Linked DNA regions of Endozoicomonas gorgoniicola. The protein of the gene in region 1 binds, or shares a complex with, the protein of each later gene. Links are inferred from orthologs where the notes say so. Each region holds a gene or a part of one and is shown in the gene's direction. Other genes may lie near its edges.

The links.
Region 2: the proteins of lpdA (region 1) and aceF are in contact, whole or in part, in a crystal structure (PDB 1EBD), measured with the Geobacillus stearothermophilus proteins. The link is inferred for Endozoicomonas gorgoniicola from one-to-one orthologs. Residues at the interface, in WP_049624544.1 of Geobacillus stearothermophilus: Pro340, Ser341, Asp344, Tyr345, Arg403, Asp406, Val408, Glu431, Ala432, Gly433, Asp438; in WP_033016211.1 of Geobacillus stearothermophilus: Ile130, Ala131, Met132, Pro133, Arg136, Arg140, Glu141, Asn155, Arg157.

What each region holds. Positions count from the first base shown.
Region 1 is NZ_JAPFCC010000001.1:787,795-795,064, forward strand. The notes cover bases 1-2,859. They hold lpdA (dihydrolipoyl dehydrogenase), read left to right. Parts: upstream 1-639; coding sequence 640-2,079; downstream 2,080-2,859. Other genes in these bases: odhB (2-oxoglutarate dehydrogenase complex dihydrolipoyllysine-residue succinyltransferase), read left to right, coding at 1-574; sucC (ADP-forming succinate--CoA ligase subunit beta), read left to right, coding at 2,352-2,859. Outside these bases: more of sucC, read left to right, coding at 2,860-3,518; sucD (succinate--CoA ligase subunit alpha), read left to right, coding at 3,518-4,390; NX722_RS03635 (prenyltransferase), read left to right, coding at 4,648-5,523; type II secretion system secretin GspD, read right to left, coding at 5,561-7,270. UniProt on the Escherichia coli protein: Lipoamide dehydrogenase is a component of the glycine cleavage system as well as of the alpha-ketoacid dehydrogenase complexes.
Region 2 is NZ_JAPFCC010000001.1:4,641,434-4,648,833, forward strand. Bases 1,578-4,566 are described here. They hold aceF (dihydrolipoyllysine-residue acetyltransferase), read left to right. Parts: upstream 1,578-2,225; coding sequence 2,226-3,908; downstream 3,909-4,566. Other genes in these bases: aceE (pyruvate dehydrogenase (acetyl-transferring), homodimeric type), read left to right, coding at 1,578-2,166; NX722_RS20825 (hypothetical protein), read right to left, coding at 3,924-4,566. In the rest of the region: more of aceE, read left to right, coding at 1-1,577; more of NX722_RS20825, read right to left, coding at 4,567-6,410; NX722_RS20830 (YggT family protein), read right to left, coding at 6,464-7,015; proC (pyrroline-5-carboxylate reductase), read right to left, coding at 7,092-7,400.

The sequences.
Region 1 (7,270 bases):
GTTGCGTAGCCGTTATAAGGATCAGTTTGAAAAACACCACGGGGTCAAGCTCGGCTTTATGTCTTTCTTTGTAAAAGCTTGTACTGAAGCCCTTAAGCGTTTCCCGGCTGTGAATGCTTCGATTGATGGCAATGATATTGTTTATCACGGTTACCAGGATGTCGGTGTGGCAGTATCCAGTGACAGGGGGCTGGTTGTGCCGGTTCTGCGTGACGCGGAAGCCATGAGCCTGGCTGATATTGAGACAAAAATCCGCGAGTACGGACAGAAAGCCCAGGCAGGCAAGCTGGGCATTGAAGATATGACAGGTGGCACCTTTACCCTGTCTAATGGCGGTGTTTTTGGTTCGCTGCTCTCTACTCCGATTCTGAACCCGCCCCAGTCAGCCATTCTTGGCATGCATAAAATTCAGGAGCGCCCGATGGCCGTTAACGGGCAGGTGGAAATTCTGCCCATGATGTATCTGGCGCTATCCTACGACCACCGCTTGCTGGATGGCAAAGAGGCGGTCACCTTCCTTGTGACTATCAAGGAATTACTCGAAGATCCTGCACGCATACTGCTGGAATTATAAGTTGTAGACAATGAGTGGATGACTGTTTCGGCAGTCATCAGATTTATTTGCTAGGAATAGAAATTATGGCAAATCAGTTCGACGTCGTCGTTATTGGAGCTGGACCAGCGGGTTATGTTTGTGCTATTCGCGCCGCTCAACTGGGACTAAAAACCGCTTGTATTGAAAAGTGGTCAGACGACAAGGGGAAGACATTGCTGGGCGGCACCTGTCTAAACGTTGGGTGCATTCCTTCCAAGGCGCTGCTGGACAGTTCACACAAATTCGTTGAGGCACAGAAAGACTTTGCCATTCATGGTATCAAACATGAAGGGGTCGAGATGGATGTGCCGAAAATGATGGCCCGTAAAGACAAGATTGTTCAGACCCTGACCACTGGCGTTGGTGGTTTGTTCAAGGCTAACGGGGTAACACTGCTGGAAGGTGCGGGCAAGGTTCTGGCAGCGAAGCAGGTGGAGTTAACCAGGGGTGACGGCAGTGTAGAAATTATCGAAACCGCTAATGTGGTGATTGCGACCGGCTCCCGCCCGATCGACATACCACCGACTCCGGTTGATAACGATCTGATTGTTGACTCAACCGGTGCGCTTGAATTCAGGGAAGTGCCAAAGCGTCTTGGTGTGATTGGTGCAGGTGTGATTGGTCTGGAGCTGGGGAGTGTCTGGGGGCGTCTGGGTTCAGAGGTTGTGGTTCTTGAGGCCCTTGATCAGTTTCTGCCAGCTGCGGATCAGCAGATTGCTAAAGAGTCCATGAAAATCATAAAAAAACAGGGACTGGATGTGCGTCTGGGAGCCCGGGTGACAGGGTCGGAAATCAGGGAAAAAGAAGTTCATGTTACGTATGTAGATAGTGAAGGCAAAGAGAATTCATTAATTTTTGACAAGCTCATTGTCGCCGTAGGTCGACGTCCTTATACTGAGGGCCTGCTTGCTCCTGACAGCGGTGTAAATCTGGATGAACGTGGTTTTATTTTTGTCGATGACCACTGTGCAACCGATGTACCGGGTGTCTATGCTGTTGGTGATGTCGTACGAGGGCCAATGCTTGCGCATAAAGGCAGTGAAGAAGGCGTTATGGTTGCCGAAATCATTGCTGGCCAGAAAGCCCAGATGAACTATGATCTGGTTCCATCAGTTATTTATATTCATCCTGAAATTGCCTGGGTTGGAAAGACTGAAGAAGAGGTCAAGGCGGAAGGTAATGAATACAAAGTAGGGACCTTCCCATTTGCTGCCAGTGGCAGGGCCCTGGCAGCAAATGATAAAGACGGAATGGTGAAAGTGATCGCTGATAAAGCGACAGACCGCATTCTGGGTGTCCATGTGGTTGGACCCAGTGCGGCAGATCTGGTTCAGCAGGGCGTTATTGCAATGGAATTCGCTGCCAGCAGCGAAGACCTTGCTTTGACAATTTTCTCTCACCCGACGTTAAGTGAAGCTTTACATGAAGCGGTACTGGCTGTGGATGGTCATGCCATTCATATAGCTAATCGCAAGCGGCGTTGATCATTTGATATAAATACTGGAGTTGCTTTTTTAAAGGATTAAGGCAATTCCAGACTGGTAGCAGTGATCAATGGAATAATGCTGGCTCCTGTTTATTTTCAGGCAGTTGCTGCATTAAAGAGTTTGATCTGCAAATGTGGATCGTGGGACTATTTTTTAAGGAAATACAGTTTTCAGACTCACAGGCTATTACTATGCCCGGAAGTGTGAACTGTATTTCTACTCATGGCTGTTTTAATAACAATAATATTAACAACAATGGTAGTGTCAGTATGAATCTCCACGAATATCAGGGTAAGCAACTGTTTGCTGAATATGGCCTGCCTGTGTCTAAGGGTATTGCCGCCGACACGCCGAAAGAGGCAGTAGCCGCAGCAGACATCATTGGTGGCGACAAATGGGTTGTCAAGGCTCAGGTCCATGCCGGCGGACGTGGTAAAGCCGGCGGCGTAAAGTTGGTAAGCAGCAGGGATGAAATCCGGGCATTCGCAGAACAGTGGCTGGGTAAGAATCTGGTTACCTACCAGACCGATGAAAATGGTCAGCCGGTGAGTAGAATTCTGGTAGAAAGTTGTACCGATATTGATCAGGAACTGTATCTGGGTGCCGTGGTTGATCGTTCCAGCCGTCGTATTGTTTTTATGGCATCGACTGAAGGTGGCGTTGAAATTGAGAAGGTAGCCGCTGAAACACCGGAAAAAATTCTCAAGGCGATCATTGATCCTCTGGCAGGTGCGCAGCCTTATCAGGGACGGGAGCTAGCTTTCAAACTAGGCCTTCAGGGTGATCAGGTTAAGCAGTTCACCAAAATTTTTCTCGGACTGGCCCGGTTATTTCAGGAAAATGACCTGGCACTGCTGGAAATTAATCCGCTGGTGATCACATCCGAAGGTAATCTTCACTGTCTTGATGCAAAAGTGGTGATCGACGGCAATGCCATGTACCGGCAGCCCAAGCTGAAAGCCTTTCATGATCCTTCACAGGAAGATTCCAGAGAAGCTCATGCTGCCCAGTGGGAATTAAACTATGTTGCCCTGGAGGGCAATATTGGTTGTATGGTCAATGGTGCGGGTCTGGCCATGGGTACCATGGATATTGTTAAGTTGCATGGTGGCGCTCCGGCAAACTTTCTTGATGTCGGTGGTGGTGCGACCAAGGACAGAGTCAGCGAGGCGTTCAAGATTATTCTTTCAGACGACAGTGTAAAAGCGGTTCTGGTTAACATCTTCGGTGGTATCGTTCGCTGCGACCTGATTGCAGATGGCATTATTGGTGCCGTTAAGGAAGTGGGTGTTGAAGTACCCGTAGTGGTTCGGCTGGAAGGCAACAATGCCGAGCTGGGCGCGCAGAAGCTGGCTGACAGTGGTCTGGACATTATTGCAGCAACCAGTTTGACAGAAGCTGCGCAACAGGTTGTTACAGCAGCAGAGGGCAAGTAATGAGCATCCTGATTAATAAAGACACTAAAGTTATCTGCCAGGGATTTACGGGCTCTCAGGGTACCTTCCATTCTGAACAGGCCATTGCTTACGGCACAAAGATGGTGGGTGGTGTCACCCCGGGCAAGGGTGGGCAGATCCACCTTGGCCTGCCCGTATTTAATACGGTGGCTGAAGCCGTTGATAGCACCGGAGCTGAGGCATCAGTGATTTATGTGCCTGCTCCCTTCTGTAAGGATTCTATTCTTGAAGCGGCAAATTCAGGTATCCGGCTGATAGTCTGCATTACTGAGGGTATTCCAACACTGGATATGCTGGAGTGCAAAGTTCGTTGTGATGAACTCGGGGTTCAGTTGATTGGGCCTAACTGTCCGGGGGTTATTACGCCGGGAGAGTGCAAGATTGGAATTATGCCGGGTCATATTCACAAGCCGGGCAAAGTTGGAATCGTTTCCCGTTCAGGTACGCTGACCTATGAAGCGGTTAAGCAGACAACGGACTATGGTTTTGGGCAGTCTACCTGTGTTGGCATAGGTGGCGATCCGATTCCCGGTTCAAACTTTATCGATATTCTGGAAAAGTTTGAGAAAGATACCCAGACGGAAGCCATTGTCATGATTGGTGAGATTGGTGGTACCGCAGAAGAAGAGGCTGCGGCCTTTATCAAGGATCATGTGACCAAACCAGTGGTTTCTTATATTGCTGGTGTGACTGCACCTCCGGGTAAGCGAATGGGACATGCGGGCGCTATCATCTCGGGTGGTAAAGGTACTGCTGACGAAAAGTTTGCAGCGCTTGAAGCGGCGGGTGTTCGAACGGTTAGAAGCCTTGCTGATATTGGTGAAGCGCTTAAAGATGTAACGAACTGGTAATTTTACGACCAGTTATCGTTGTAAACTATCCTGCCGACAACTCTTGTCAACAAGTCTTGTCAACAACTCTTGTCAACAAAGTAAGCCCCGACTTTTTTCAAGTCGGGGTTTAATTCTGTTAGCCATTGAAAGCTCTGGGTTTGTCGTTGCAACCTGTCTGGTGTTGTGTTCTAGTAGCGCACGACTGATGTTCACCACTTGCAATGGCTCGCGAAATACCAGTCTTTATTTATTTCATAGTTGTCAGGGATTAGCCCGTGGGTACGCCTTACCTGAATCCAGATAAATACCGCTTTATTCGAGCGCTTCGACCATTCTCTTATTCTGTTGCGTTAATTACCTGTGGCCTTGGCGTAACCTTGTCGTTTGTCCATGATTTGGGAGATCCCCTGAGAGGTGTACTCGTCATCCTGGCCGGAGTCTTGTTGCAGGCTGCCAGTAATCTGGCTAACGATCATGCAGACCTGGCTTTGTGGAAAAATCGCACGGGGAGAATGGCTGTGCTGGCGGTCAAACGTATCCGGTTTAATTTTCTGGTTGCAGGTGTGCTTACCTTCATTGCCTCTTTAATGGGTATTTATCTGGTGATTGATGTTGGCTGGCAGCTGCTGGTCTTTGGAGCTTCTGGCATTATTGCCGGTTATTTTTATACGGGTGGACCTATTTATTACAAAAGCCGTGGTCTGGGGGTTCCTGCCGTTTTCCTGCTTACCGGGGTTCTTATGGTCAGTGGTTCCTATTATGCAGTGTCTGCGGAGTGGAGTAATAAGGTTGTATTAATTTCTCTGCCGGTTAGCCTGTTGGCGTCAGCCTTGCTGCTGGCTAATGAATTGAGGGATTACCTTGATGATAAAGCGAATAAAATCGGTACTCTGACAGTAAAGATTGGCTTTAATAACTCTAAAGCGCTGTACGCTTTGTGCCTTTTATTAACTTACCCATTGAGTTTTTATCTGTTTATTATTGGCGCGATACAAAACCCTTTATTATTACTTCTATCTTTAGTCTTTGTCTGGCAACCACTTCGATTGCTGATGTGCGAAGTCGGTGATGTCCAGTTGGTGAGCTTGCCCCCATTGACTGGTCGCTACTTCATTGCTTTTGGAGTGGGTTATATTTTCAGTGTGATGTAAAAAAGGGCTGAAACCAGCCCTTTTTTAATGATGTTTTCTAATCCTTTGATTGCCAGGGAGCCTTATCCTGCTTTCGAAGGTCAAAGGCTTCTGCCTCAAACAGTGAATCCAGGTTGTCCGGCAAGGTGTCAGGTTTGCCTGGCGCGCTTTGCAGAACCCTAAGTTTAGAGAAACGATCCTGTGTGGCTTTCGCTAGTGTTTCAGAGTTCCGCATAATGGTTGGGCGAATAAAGAGCATAAGGTTTCGTTTTTTATTCGTTGTATTTGTACTTCGGAAGAGTTGCCCTAATAGAGGGATATCTCCGAGCAAAGGTACTTTGGACTTACTGGCTCCTGATTCATCTTCAATCAAACCACCGATCACGATAGTCTGACTGTCATCAACCAATACTGTTGTTTTAAGGGTTCGGGTGTTAAATACAAAATCGTCTTCTATGACAACGGTTTGGTCAAGCGTTGAGATTTCTTGCTCTAGCTCAAGCCGAATGCTGTTACCTTCATTGATATGAGGCGTTATTTTTAGTTTGACACCAATATCTTTACGTTCTGTGGTAGTAAATGGGTTGCTGGATGAACCCTGACTACCAGTTTGATAAGAGCCAGTTTTTATTGGTACATTTTTACCAACCTGAAATTCTGCTTCTTCATTATCAAGCGTCAGCATGCTTGGGGTAGAGAGTATGTTGCTGTTGGCTTTTTTGCTCAATGCAGTGACTAGTACACCAAAGTTTGCGCCTCTGAGCGCAAGTGTTCCGATTGGAATATTTTTTGCGTTATTCTCCAAAGGACTGCCAATGACTGAACTAATGTTGGTTTCGCCTTTTTCTCCCCTTGAAGATATAGTTTTGGTTCCATCAATACCCCACTGAACCCCCAGAGCATCACCGATATCACCGGACACTTCAACAATAGCGCCCTCAAGCAAAACCTGCGCCCTTGGAACATCCAGCTGTCGGACAATGTGTTCCATCTCTGTCAGCGTTTCGGGGTCCGCAATAAGTATTAGTGCATTCTGGGTTTCATCAGCTTTTACGAAGACGTTCTGGTTTTTGTTCTTGCTGCTTTTACCGGAGGGCTGCCCTTTTGCCTGTACTTTTGGGGCGGCAGAAGCTGGCTGTGATGCAGGAGCAGACGCGGATGACTTGCCTATTTTATCCTGACTGTCCTGAATGGTACCTGATGCCTCAGAGAGGATTTCAGCCAGGTTTTTCGAGTCGGCATAACTCAGGAACATCACCTTGGTAGTGGATTTTCGGATGCCTTGCTTATCCAGGGTTTCAACCAGTTTTCGAACCCGAATCCGCTTACTGGAATTACCTTTGATCACCAGCCGGTTGCTGCGTTCGTCAGCAATGACCTGTAGTCCACTGGGTAACTGACCCTTGGCAGTTGTCAGGGTGTCCTGAATAATTTTGGCAATATCGCCAACCCAGGCGTGTTTCAGCTGTATCACTTCATAATCATTGTTGCCCGCTTCATCCAGCTCCTTAACCAGCTTGGCGATGCGTTCAACGTTATCGGCAAGGTCGCTGACAATAACGGCATTGCTGGACGCAGAAGCGGCAGCATGACCGTATTGTGCAATAAGTGGCCTGATAATCGGAATCAGCTCGATAGAGGAAACGCTGTGCAGTTCAATGACTCTTGTTGTCATGACTGCATCGCGTGGTTTTTGTGTCGATTCGTTCGGGCTGCTGGTTTTTGCGGTTGTGCTGGGAACAATATTGATGATGTTGCCTTTGGGAAT
Region 2 (7,400 bases), 3.9 Mb from region 1 along the record:
GATGGCAAAGGTCTGTCGTCTTATCCGCACCCCTGGCTGATGCCTGACTTCTGGCAGTTTCCGACTGTATCCATGGGGCTTGGGCCGTTGCAGGCAATCTATCAGGCACATTTTATGAAGTACCTGATTAACCGGGGCCTGGCGCCGGATCAGGACCGCAAGGTCTGGGCATTTCTGGGTGACGGTGAGATGGACGAGCCGGAATCCCTGGGTGCTATCTCACTGGCAGGGCGTGAAAACCTCGACAACCTTATCTTCGTTGTAAACTGCAACCTGCAACGTCTGGATGGGCCAGTCAGGGGCAATGGCAAGATTATTCAGGAGCTGGAGGGGGTATTCCGTGGTGCTGGCTGGAATGTCCTGAAAGTCACCTGGGGTCGTCACTGGGATCAACTCTTTGCCAAAGACAAAGACGGCATGCTGCAACAGTTGATGGATGAAGCCGTTGACGGTGATTACCAGAACTGCAAGGCAAAAGGTGGTGCCTGGACCCGTGAAAACTTCTTTGGTCGCTATCCGGAAACCCTGAAGCTGGTTGAGCATCTGTCTGATGACGACATCTGGCGACTGAACCGTGGTGGTCACGATCCTTACAAAGTTTACGCGGCTTACCACGCCGCTGTGAACCATACCGGACAGCCAACCGTGATTCTGGCGAAGACCGTTAAGGGTTATGGTACGGGTACCACAGGCGAAGCTTCCAACATCAGTCACAATGTTAAGAAACTGCCGATTGATGACCTGAAACAGTTCCGTGATCGCTTTGATCTGCCCATCAGGGATGAAGACCTGCCCGGGCTGCCTTACTTCAAACCGGCGGAAGACAGTCCGGAAATGATCTACATGCGCAAGCATCGTGAGAAACTGGGTGGCTTTATTCCTTCCCGCCGGGTTCAGTCAGATGTGCAGCTGACCGTTCCCGAACTGTCGTCGCTGGATGCGGTACTCAAAGGCAGTGGTGAACGTGAAATTTCCACGACCATGGCGTATGTCAGGGTTCTGGGCGCTTTGGCAAAAGACAAGAACATTGGCAAGCATATCGTTCCCATTATTCCGGACGAAGCCCGAACCTTTGGTATGGAAGGCATGTTCCGCCAGCTGGGTATCTACTCTGCGAAAGGCCAGAAGTACGATCCGGTGGATTCTGACCAGGTTATGTTTTACAAGGAATCCAAAACCGGACAGATTCTTGAGGAAGGCATTAACGAAGCCGGTGCGCATGCGGCGTGGATCGCGGCTGCCACTTCCTACAGCAGCAACAATGTCCCCATGATTCCGTTCTATGCATTCTACTCCATGTTCGGATTCCAGCGTACAGGCGACCTGGCATGGGCAGCGGGGGATATTCAGGCCAGAGGTTTCCTGATCGGTGCGACTTCCGGTCGAACCTCCCTGAATGGTGAAGGGCTGCAGCATCAGGACGGCCATAGCCATGTACTGGCTTCCACTGTGCCGAATTGCATCAGCTACGATCCGACTTACGGCTACGAGCTGGCTGTGATCATCCAGGACGGCTTGCGTCGTATGTATGGTGAAAATGAGAGTGTCTGGTACTACATCACCACGATGAACGACAGCTACAAGATGCCTGCCCTGCCTGAAGGCGACGATGTGCTGGAAGGTATTGTTAAAGGTCTCTACTGCTTTGAAGAAGGCAAAAATACCGAAGGTCTGCGTGTTCAGCTGATCGGTTGCGGCACAATTCTGGAAGAAGTGCGTGCGGCAGCGCAGTTGCTGCGTGATGACTTTGACATTGAATCCGATATCTGGAGCGCAACCAGCTTCAACGAACTGCGTCGTGATGGCCTGAACGCTGCCCGTCATAACATGCTGAACCCGGAAGCAGAACTGCAGGTGAGCTGGGTTGAGAAACAACTGGCGAACAGAAAAGGACCTGTCATTGCCGCCAGTGATTACATGAAGGTGTACTCTGACCAGATTCGCGATTTTGTTCCGGGTACTTACATCACTCTGGGGACCGATGGCTTTGGTCGTTCAGATACGCGCGCAAAACTGCGCGAGTTCTTCGAGGTTGACCGCTATTTCGTTGTGGTGGCCGCGTTGACCGGGCTGGTAAAAGAGGGTGAAATTGAACCTTCAGTAGTGACCAGCGCCCTGAAGAAATATAACATCGACGGCGAAAAAGCTAACCCTGTGTACTGCTGATAAAGTGATGCCCTGTCTCTCGTCGAAGAGCCGGGGCTTCATGCTGGAAGGTATAACAAATGAGTGATGAAATTATCAAGGTTCCTGACATCGGCAGTGGCAGCGCAGAAGTCATTGAAGTCTGCGTTGCAACGGGTGATTCAGTAGCCGCAGAGGACTCTCTGATTGTTCTGGAGTCCGATAAAGCCACCATGGAAGTACCCGCCCCGAAAGATGGCCAGGTGGTTGAATTATTACTGAAAGTGGGGGATACGGTTTCAGAAGGGGATGACCTGCTGAAACTGGCGACGTCAGGAGCAGAGCCTGAAACTGACAATGCTCCGGTTCCGGAAGCAGTGCCTGAGAAGGCATCTCCTGAACCTGAAAAGATTAAACCGGCTCCTGATGTAGAGAGTGTTGTAGCGAGTGTTGCAGCCAGTTCTGTTGAAGCCAGCTCTGTTGAAGATGTGCTGGTGCCAGATCTGGGGACAGAAAATGTACCGGTCATCGAGATCTGCGTTGCCGTTGGTGACAGCATTGCAGAAGATGATTCACTGGTTGTTCTCGAATCCGATAAAGCCACCATGGAAGTCCCTTCGCCCGTCAGCGGTGTGGTAAAAGATATTCTGATCAAAGAAGGCGACGTGATGAATCAGGGCGACCTGATTCTGAAGGTTGAGGTGGCTGGTGGCGGTTCTGCTGAAACGCCTGTAACCGGGTCTGCTGAAACTGACAAGCCTGCTGAACCAGCTCCTGAAGCTCCCCGGTCTGCTCCTGTCGCTACAGCTCCGGCAGAGGCTCCGACACAGGATCTGGCAGAGTTGAAACAAGGCAAAGAGTTGGAACAAGGCAACAAGCATTTCCATGCGGGACCGGCTGTGCGCAAGCTGGCCCGGGAGTTTGGTGTTGATCTTGAGTTTGTAAAAGGCACAGGCCCACGCACACGGATTCTGAAAGAAGATGTACAGGCTTACGTTAAAACCAAACTAAAAGAAGCCCGCCAGCCTCAGGGTGTTTCCGGTGGCATGGGCATTCCGCCGGTACCTGCCCAGGATTATGCGAAGTGGGGTGACATTGAAGAAGTCGCCCTGAACCGTCTGCGTAAAGTAGCGGCGCAAAACTTCCAGCGTTCCTGGCTGAATGTGCCTCATGTTACCCAGTTCGATAAAGCGGATATCACCGACCTCGAAGCTTTTCGCAAAGATCAAAAAGCGATGGCAGAAGCCCGTGGCACCAAGCTGACACCGCTGCCATTCTTCCTGAAAGCCTGTGCCTACGTGCTGAAGGAAATGCCACAGTTTTGCTCTTCCCTGAGCGCTGATAGCGAATCAGTGATTTACAAGAAATACATCAATATCGGTGTGGCTGTGGATACGCCGGACGGTTTGCTGGTACCAGTTATTAAGGATGTGGATAAGAAGAGCATCTGGGAGCTGTCAGCAGAATGCATTGAACTGGCTGGAAAAGCTCGTGACAAGAAGCTCAAGCCTGATGAAATGCAGGGTGGCTGCTTTACCATTTCCAGCCTGGGCTCCATTGGCGGTACAGCTTTTACGCCCATTGTGAATGCGCCGGAAGTCGCTATTCTGGGCATTTCCAAAGCGGCTATGAAGCCGGTATGGAATGGCAGTGACTTTGAGCCGAAACTGATGTGCCCTCTGTCACTGTCTTATGATCACCGTGTCGTTAACGGGGCAGACGCTGCCCGGTTTACGACAATGTTAGGGCAGCTGCTGGCGGATATTCGTATGCTGCTTTTGTAACTCCCAACACGGTGACTATTCTGAAGCAGGCTCGGGGGTAGATAGCTCCCGAACCAGCCTCATAATACTTTTGCGCATCAGTATTAACTGCTGTGCTGACAGACTTTCCTGAGCCTTTTTCCATTCATCGGGTATGGCATTACGCAGTTTCTCAACAAGCTCCCTGGCGTCGATGTTGCTTTCTGCCTGAGCGTCCAGCCACTGAAGCCAGCGCAAGTCGATCGTAGCTTCATGCAGATCCAGCAGGCGCTTGTGGATATCCATGGTGCCCGGACAGTTTCCCTGCCACGGATACAGGTAAATGACATCCCCTTCGCGGCCATCGGTCGGGTCAAAAGGGTCTGCGGTTGGCATTCGGCCATGCCATTGCAGATAACCATCCGGATTGCTTTTCCACAGGTAAAATCCGGCAGCCAGCCTGGGTACGGGCATATTGTAGAGCCAGACCGTACTGCTTTTTTTCAGGTTCTCTATCACGGCCTTACTGACACCGAAACCATGATTAATAATTGCCAGATCGGTAACACTCAGCAGCTCATCCTGCCTGGGGTTGTTAAGGTGTCCGGCGGTTTTCATGTCCACGGACTGGTTGTGCAGCTTAATGGCTGTATCTTTGATGGCAGAGAACTTTTCCGGATGAGGTTCGTCGTAAATCGACCAGAACGGTGTTTCCACCCGGGCAACAGTCGCATCGTCCCGAACTCTGGAAAGAGACTGCAGAGCCTCATCCTGAGGCTGAACAGACAATAGATATTTGAGTGGAACATAAGCCAGGGTGGGACCCTTAAAACCGAACAACCGTAACTGTTTCAGCTGGTTAATCAGCTTTTTTCTGTGATTCTGGTCAATCGGTGCTTCCAGTGAGGGGGCAACATTGGTGAAGCCCATTGATCTGAGTAGAGAGAGATCGCAGGCGGCGGCAATGGATTTTAGCTTGCGTTTTTCGGGGAACCATTCATAAAACGGTGCATGTTCCAGATAAAGCCCGACAGAGTGCTTCATATCGGGCAGATCGACAGGCATCACATCGACGGCAAACTCGACCACTTTCAGTGCCCCTTTGCTCAACAGTTGCAGGCTGCCTGTGTAGATACCCGGCTCCGTGTCAGCGGGGATTTCCACTTGCAGGTAAAGGTGACGTGGTAATTCCGGATTGAGGGTCATGCGGGTGAGGTCAGCACGAAGGTAACTGTCTGCGGCCACCAGCCTGTTGGCATTCGGATGAGGGCGCTCAAAGCGCCAGTGACCATAGCGGGATTTAAGTGCCAGCTTTTGTCCCTTACTGTTGCGAGGGTTGGCAATGGCAATAACCGGGTTGTTGTCAGGCTCCGGGCTGTTGATCCTGAAGTTAAGGTTTAGTAATGAGTTTCTGGCCGTTGGGTAGACTTTATAGGTTTCCAAATTGGTTGATGGTTGTTCTGACTTATCGCTGATGCTGAGTTTCTGTGGACGCGGGAACTCGGGGAGGGTAGCAGGCCAGCTTTCCATAAAACGCGCTTGTCGCTGTTTGTCTGCATCCGCAGCAAACTGACCATCCAGAGGTTCAAGCACCAGCCCGGCCGCATAGCGGGCAGCGCGGTCGCCAATCCACTCAACCGTGAACTGGTTGTCGGTAATAGTGACTGTCGATGTTACCGGTCTGGTTCTGCGTTCTCCGATCAGTTGCCACTGGTCTCCATCAATCACGGCTTCTTTTTTAGCACCGGCAAAATAAACGTCCGATAGCCACTGGCTGGTGTTATAGCTTTCGTCGACAATGGTTTGTCCCTGAACCCGTACTTTTCTTTGCATAAAGTGTGGCAGATACTCCCATTCTCCCTGCTCCTGCAACCAGATTGTCAGTTTCCATTGTCCGTTTTCCCAGGGCGCTGAGAAGGAATCAATACCTTCCAGTCCATCCTGCATCAATGCGTCGCCGGAAGGACGAAAGCGCTGTAACAGTGTTCCGCTGAGTCGTTTGTCTTTGGCAGTCACCGGTTCAAATCCGGGAAACACCGGACTGTCCTCTCTACCAAAATCCAGGGCCATAACCCTTTTCGGGCGAGGTGGCGGAGGCGTTATCCGGGCGTGTGTCAGAATCATATCGTCACTGCTTCCGGCGGTGAAGATGATCATCTTGGTGTAAGGGAGAGTCAGTGGCTGCTTGCCAGAGGTTTTCAGACCCGTCATGGGAACGGTCAGGGAGAATGGCCCTGGTTGTATACTGAATTGCCGGTTATAGCGGGTGTAATAATTTTTTGAGCGGTTATTGTCGATACGGACAATCAGAATCAAAACCGAGTCACTGTTGTTCTGACCTTTAATTTGTAGCTCGTAACCGGGTTTGATCCTTAGTCCCTTGAGATAATGGGTGTAAGGCATGTCAGTTTCTGAATTGACCAGCACTTCACCACTGTTTTTTGTCGTGTCTGCGGTGGCAAAAAAACAGGCAGTCAGCAATAAAACTGCGACACTCTGAAACACAGGTAGAGAGGAGCGGCGGAAAAGCGTATCCGATGCCATGAGTTATCCACAAGTTGATCAACTACTAATAGCATCGGAACAGCAGGGCAAGATTAAAGAGCGGCGATAAAGTTTTTCAGGGTAATAATGATCAGAACCAGCACCATCAAGGAAAAGTCCAGACCACCCAAAGGTGGAATCACCTTGCGAATACGGCTGGACAGGGGCTCGGTAATCTGGTGCAGCAACATCAGTCCGGGGTTATAGCTGCCAGGGGCTACCCAGCTGGCAATGGCAATAACAATCAGGCTGAACATGTAGATGTTCAGAACTTCAACAGCCAGTTCTTTCAGACTCAACAGCAGAACGGCGGGGAGCGGAATGCCAGCCAGGACAAAACCTTTCAGCATGAACAGCACATAGAACAGACCAATTTGCAGCGCCAGTGCCAGAACCAGCGACGCAATGTCCATACCACCAACACCGGGGATGATTTTGCGCAATGGGTTCAGTAGCGGTGCGGTGATTTTAACAATGGCCTGAGAAATCGGGTTGTAAAAATCGGCACGAACCAGCTGCAGAATAAACCGCAGCAACACCGCCATGATGTACAGGCCACCCAGTGCCTGAATCAGGAATACCAGGCTGGAAGAGAGTGCTGACATAGATATCCTTCAAATAAATAGCAAATCACAAGTAATAGTTATGTTGTTACGGGCTGTTATTCAACCCCGACAGGCATTAGTCAGCCAGTTGTCTGGTCATTTCAGCCGCCCGCTCAACGGCAGCCTGCATGGCCTGTTCAACCAGTTGCTCCAGGCCACCTGTCTGAAGCGCTCTGATGGCCTGCTCTGTCGTGCCGCCGGGTGAGGTGACCCGTCTGCGCAGTTCTCTGACATCAACATCACTACAAACTGCCATCTTCGCAGCCCCGAGCGCTGTCTGCAAGGTAAGCTGTTCAGCGGTTTGTTGATCAAGCCCCAGCTTGACGCCCATTTCGGTCATGGCTTCCATAAACAGGAAGTAGTAAGCAGGGCCGCTGCCAGAAAC